DNA from 2 places in the Thaumasiovibrio clandestinus genome. Region 1 is predicted to be linked to the other one. Evidence: predicted binding sites of a transcription regulator. Region 1 holds the regulator's gene; the other holds the start of a gene.
The links. Region 1 encodes MetJ, which represses methionine synthesis genes. Its sites were predicted from a motif close to TTAGACNTNTANANGTCTAA; they were not measured.
Positions count from the first base shown of each region.

Region 2: metE (5-methyltetrahydropteroyltriglutamate--homocysteine S-methyltransferase) is a predicted target of MetJ. The motif match lies at 1,540-1,559, and genes of this name have one in related genera.

Region 1 is NZ_JBLBVL010000009.1:63,735-66,911, forward strand. It holds gene ACKLNH_RS13390 (malic enzyme-like NAD(P)-binding protein) at 1-988, shown strand, start outside; gene metJ (met regulon transcriptional regulator MetJ) at 1,056-1,376, opposite strand; gene ACKLNH_RS13400 (O-succinylhomoserine (thiol)-lyase) at 1,582-2,754, shown strand; gene ACKLNH_RS13405 (bifunctional aspartate kinase/homoserine dehydrogenase II) at 2,747-3,177, shown strand, end outside.
Region 2 is NZ_JBLBVL010000003.1:380,686-383,862, reverse strand. It holds gene metE (5-methyltetrahydropteroyltriglutamate--homocysteine S-methyltransferase) at 1-1,527, opposite strand, end outside; gene ACKLNH_RS07375 (LysR substrate-binding domain-containing protein) at 1,630-2,562, shown strand; gene ACKLNH_RS07370 (DUF4250 domain-containing protein) at 2,587-2,775, opposite strand; gene ACKLNH_RS07365 (hypothetical protein) at 2,997-3,177, opposite strand, start outside.

The DNA.
Region 1 (3,177 bases):
CAAGCCCGTAATGGAAGGTAAGGCGCTTCTATTTAAGCGTTTTGCTGGCCTTGATGCGATTGATATTGAAGTAAAGCATCGCACAATTGATGAATTCGTTGATACCGTAGCCAATATTGCCGATACGTTTGGCGGGATCAACCTTGAAGACATTAAAGCCCCTGACTGCTTTGAGATTGAGCGCCGTCTTATTGAACGTTGTCAGGTGCCAGTTTTCCATGATGATCAGCACGGTACAGCGATCGTTACTGCGGCTGGAATGTTGAATGCGCTTGAGTTACAAGGAAAATCACTCAAAGAAGCGCGCATTGTTTGTTTGGGGGCGGGAGCCGCAGCGGTTGCGTGTATGGAACTGCTGATCAAGTGTGGCGCACAACGCGAACGCATTTATATGCTCGATCGTAAAGGGGTTATTCATACGCGTCGGGATGATCTGAATGAATATAAGCAGTTGTTTGCCAACAATACAGATAAGCGTACGTTGGAAGACGTTATTGATGGCGCTGATATCTTTGTTGGTGTCTCGGGACCAAACTTGTTGCCACCAGAAGCATTGAAGCTAATGGCTGATAAGCCGGTTGTTTTTGCTTGTTCAAACCCTGATCCAGAGATTAAGCCAGAGTTGGCACATGCAGTGCGTAGTGACCTTATTATGGGGACAGGACGCTCTGATTACCCAAATCAGGTTAACAATGTTCTGTGTTTTCCATTCCTGTTTCGTGGTGCACTAGATGTGCGAGCGCAGGTGATCAATGATGAGATGAAGCTAGCGGCGGTTGAGGCGATTCGTTTGTTAGCGAAAGAGCCAGTACCGCAGGCGGTATTGGATGCCGCTGGCGTTGAAGCATTAAGCTTCGGCCCTGAGTATATTATTCCAAAACCGATGGACCCGCGTTTGCTGTCACGTGTGGCCAAAGCGGTGGCCGTTGCGGCAGTTGAGTCTGGTGTTGCACGAATTGAGATGCCAGCAAACTATATGGAAGCCTAATTAGATTAACCCTAATTTGGAGCCAAAAAAACCAGCCGTGTGGCTGGTTTTTTTTGTTCGAAAAGATTTACTCTTCGGTGAGTTCTTCGAATGCAATGCCCAACTCTTCCATCATGCGTTTAGCTTCAACAGGAATGTCGTCTGGCGAATCTTTACGAATGTCGTCATCCGTTGGTAGCGGTTGTCCCGTATAGGCATGCAAAAAAGCTTCACACAGAAGTTCACTGTTGGTCGCGTGACGCAGATTATTAACCTGACGACGGGTTCGTTCATCTGTCAGAATCTTTAATACTTTCAATGGAATTGAGACTGTAATCTTTTTTACTTGCTCATTTTTTTTACCATGCTCTGCATATGGGCTGATGTATTCACCATTCCACTTCGTCATTCTGCACCTACTTAGCCAGCGATATTAAAATTGTTGAAAGATGTATAAGGGGAATTTTAGCTGCTTTTACTGCCATAAGCAAAGACATATAGACGTCTAGAAGTGTTGACGTCTCACTGCGTACGCAGTAAGGTGGTATAAGGGTTTACGTTTGCAATCTGTGATAATAAAGAAATGCGCAGGTTACTGAAACAAGGATGAGTTTATGAGTGACAAGCAACTGGCGACGATCGCTGTGCGAACCGGTATTGAATCAGACAGTCAATACAATGCGGTCGTTCCTCCAATCTATTTAACCACGAATTACGGGTTTACCCAACTGGGTGAAGTGCCAGAGTATGATTATTCTCGTGGTGGTAATCCTACCCGCGATCTGGTTGGTGATGCGATTGCCCAACTGGAAGGTGGTGCAGGGGCTGTCGTAACAAACTGTGGCACGTCTGCGATCAACTTATTAATTTCAGCCTTACTGGGAGTTGATGATTTGATACTTGCTCCGCATGACTGTTATGGAGGCACTTATCGGTTGTTTAATAGCCGAGCGCAGAAAGGCGACTTCCAGCTTCAATTTGTCGATCAGTACGACGACAATGCGTTTGAGCAAGCACTCCAAGCCAAGCCAGCATTAATTTGGCTTGAAACGCCATCAAACCCCTTGCTACGCATCGTAGATATTGAGAAAGTTTGTAAAAAAGCCCGTGAAATTGGCGCGTTGGTGGTGGTGGATAACACTTTCTTGAGCCCTGTCTGGCAACGGCCATTAACATTAGGCGCTGATTTTGTTGTTCACTCGACGACCAAGTACCTTAATGGTCATTCTGACGTTATCGGTGGCGCATTGGTCGCGCGTGATGAGCAGCAAATAGAAACGCTGCGTTGGTGGGGTAACTGTATCGGAGCGACTGGCGGCGCATTTGATGCCTATTTAACCTTGCGAGGGTTGCGCACCTTGGTGCCGAGAATGCGAATGCATGAGGAAAACTGTCAAGCGGTCCTCGACTGCCTGCAGCATCAAGAGCGTGTTAGTGCCTTATATCATCCTAGTTTGCCTGCTCACCCTGGTCATGATATTGCCGCAAAGCAACAAACAGGGTTTGGTGCCATGTTGAGCTTTGAACTGAGTGCGACGGAGGAAGAGCTGAAGACGTTTCTTCACGCACTACAGCACTTCTCATTGGCGGAGTCGTTAGGCGGGGTTGAGTCGTTAATTTGTCACCCGAGTAGCATGACACATCGAGCGATGTCTGATGAAGCACAAAGAGAGGCAGGTATAGGGGCTGGCTTATTGCGTTTATCGGTCGGGCTGGAAGATAGCCGTGATTTAGTTGCCGACTTGCAGCAAGCGTTTGCTCGCCTAGAGAGGGGGCATAATGAATAAACAACGTCAGTTGCATAAGTTTGGCGGCAGCAGCCTTGCGGATGTTAGTTGTTATCAGCGTGTCGTGGAGTTATTGCGAAACTACTCTACCCAAGAAGATTTGGTTGTGGTGTCCGCTGCGGGAGAGACAACAAATCAACTGCTGGAATTTATTTCTTATTGCGAGCAAGACGGGCGTTTGGCACATGAAACGTTGATGCACATTCGTCAATATCAACAGACCTTGATCCAAGGCTTGCTACCGTCTGATGCTTCCTTATTAGATCGCCTATCTAGTGATATTCGCCAGATTGCTCTATGGGGTGAAAATCCTTTAACCCTAGACCAACAGAGTCATATTCAAGGGTTTGGAGAGGTTTGGTCAGCACGTTTATTAACAGCATTACTTAACCAGCAGCAAATGCCAGCGGTTGCGATTGATTC
Region 2 (3,177 bases), on a different contig from region 1:
CCACCCAAACTGCGTCGAGATAAAGCCATCCAGTAACTCTGCAAAATACTCGACCATATCATTGCGCTCTGCTTCACCATGCACCAAAACATCCAACTCTAGCTTCTCTTGACGCTGAATGGCCTCCTTTATGTGACCGCGTAACGCTAAATTGTATTCCATTTCACTTAATTGACCGGCTTTAAATTGACGGCGTTGCTGACGAATTTCACTGGTTTGTGGGAAAGAGCCTATCGTAGTGGTTGGATAAGTAGGCAAGTTAAGTGCCTGTTGTTGCGCTTGGGCACGCAACGGATAATCTGCGCTTCTTTGCGCCAGTGTGGCATTCCAATCACGAAGCCGAGCCTGTACGTTTGAGTTATGCACTTTTTCATCACTTCGACGCGCAACAATCGATGCACTATAAGCATGACATTGTGCTATAGCATCGCGCTTTCCATTTAAGGCGTCAGCCAATAGCGTGATCTCCGAGAGCTTTTGTTTCGCAAACGCAAACCAACTCTTCGCACCTTTATCAAGCTTCTCTTCACTCTCTAAATCAATGGGGCTATGAAGCAATGAACACGAAGAGCCGATCCATAAACGCTCACCTAAATCAGCTTGAAGCGGCGCTAAGGTTTTGTACCAAGACGATAGGTCGCTACGCCAAACATTACGACCATTCACGACACCGACCGACAGCACCCAATCGCTTGGCAGCGTTTCTACGACAACGTTGAGTTGTTTTGGTGCGGACACTAAATCGACATGTAAGCCATCAATCGCTAATGTTGAAATGATATCTAGCTGCGTTGCTATGTCATCAAAGTAGGTTGTTAGAAGGACCTTTATATCACCGCGTATTACTTGATAAGCGAGCTTAAAACTCGCCCGCCACGCTTGAGGTAAATCTAGCGCTAGAATGGGCTCATCTATCTGTACCCAATCAATGTTAAGTGCGACCAACTTTTGAATAATTTGCTGATAGGCAGCCAATAAGCGTGGCAATAGCGTTAAGCGATCGAAATCGGTTGATTTTTCAACACCCAGCCACAGGTAAGAGAGAGGACCCAGTAATACAGGCTTTACTTTGTGCCCTTGTTGTTGTGCTTCTGCTATCTCTTCAAACAATTGATGCCAACTCAATGAGAACTGCGTATCTTGTTCAAATTCAGGCACGATATAGTGATAGTTGGTATTAAACCACTTGGTCATGTCAGCAGCAGCACACCCACACTCCGTTTTGGCGCGACCACGGGCAATACGAAACAGCGTATCAAGGTCCGGGTGACCATTAGCGTGACGACGAGGGATGTTCCCCAACATCAAACTGGTTGTTAATACATGATCATACCAAGCAAAATCTCCGACTGTAACGTACTCCAGCCCTGCCTCAGCTTGATCCTTCCAATGTGTTGCTCTTAGCGATGCTGCGACCGCATTCAGCGCTTTTTGGTCAATGTCTCCCTGCCAATAAGATTCTAAGGCGAATTTCAGTTCCCGCTTCGCACCAATGCGTGGGTAACCTAAAATGTGAGTCGTGGTCATATTCATATCCTTTTAGCCGTCTAGATGTTTACAGAACCATAATCTAGGAGTATCTTGAATGAAACAATCACAATTAATTCAAATGGACGTTGAAAATAATTCATGTTAGAGCTTAAACATCTACGTACACTCGCAACCCTACGAGAGACTGGTTCATTGACGGCCACCGCCAATATCTTATGTCTTACCCAATCAGCGCTATCACACCAAATCAAAGAGTTGGAGCAAAAGCTTTGTAGCCCACTGTTCTTACGCAAAACTAAACCTGTCAACTTCACTGCCGAGGGAAAAGTGCTATTAGCATTGGCCGATCAAGTTCTACCAATGATAACGCGCACAGAAAATGAGCTTGTTGCTTTAAAAGAAGAGATCAATGGACGGCTTCACATGGCGATAGATTGTCATTCTTGTTTTCAGTGGCTGATGCCCGCCATCAAGGACTATCAGACCCATTGGCCTGAGGTAGAGCTCGATTTTTCCTCCGGCTTCGGCTTCGATCCTCTCCCTGCTCTAATTCAAGGCGAATTAGATTTAGTCGTGACATCGGATATTCGTCCACGCGGTGAGATCCATTACGAAGCGCTATTTGATTTTGAGATGCAACTGATTATGGCTACCAATCACCCCCTGATTAATCACACGACCATAAACCCAGAAGATATTGCAGATCAAACCCTGCTCAGTTACCCCGTACAAAAACAGCGTTTAGACATCGTTAATCACTTTCTTTCTCCTGCTGGTGTCGAGCCCAAGCAGTGGAAACAGGCAGACAATACTCTGATGCTCATACAGATGGTGTCGGCGGGGTTAGGAATAGCTGCATTACCTAACTGGGCTGTTTATGATTATGCGCAACAAGGGCTGATTGTCTCTCGTCCACTGGGGAGCGGTTTGTGGCGTAGACTCTATGCTGCTGTACGTGATAATGATAAAAAACGTCGCTATCTACAGTCGTTTTTTAGCATTGCTCGGCAGCAATGCCATGGTCACTTAGAAGGGATAAAAACGGTACGCAGCCACAGTAACACGCTGTGACAGCTCGATTGCAGCTGCGCAGATTTACTTAAATTGATTGGTTATCGCATCGTAGTGGTAACCTAAGTCGGCCATTTTACTGACTAGCGCTTCCACGTCCAATTCGTAACGAAGAACAAGTTCTTCCATGCTGTCACACTCTAAACGAAGCCGCTCATTCACAATACCCAGTGCTATACGGCTATCTAAGCTCAGTAGATTATGTATTTCCATACCATCTCCTTAACAATCGTGGTGTCTACGACCAGGACTTCGACTGCGTCGCTAATTACATATTAGCTCTGTCGACAAAGAATTGACGTGAAATACCGCACTATTTCTCGCTTAACTGAGTAATCTGACTAAGCGACTCAACCAAATCCCGTTTTAAACGATACGACGGCAAACCCTACGGATAAAGGAGATGGTCGAACCATTCATCCATCGGAACGAAATCAGTGCTGCATCAATAGAGCAAACAACAGCAGTGACATTACCGAGAGCAACTGCCAGCGATTAGGCGCTGTCGCACGAAAAACATGAAAGACCCAAATCAACGCAGCGAAAATCAAGGTCACTAACGAGACCAGCACATTGCTGACAATCAATTGAGTATCTGACAAAGAAGACCAGTAG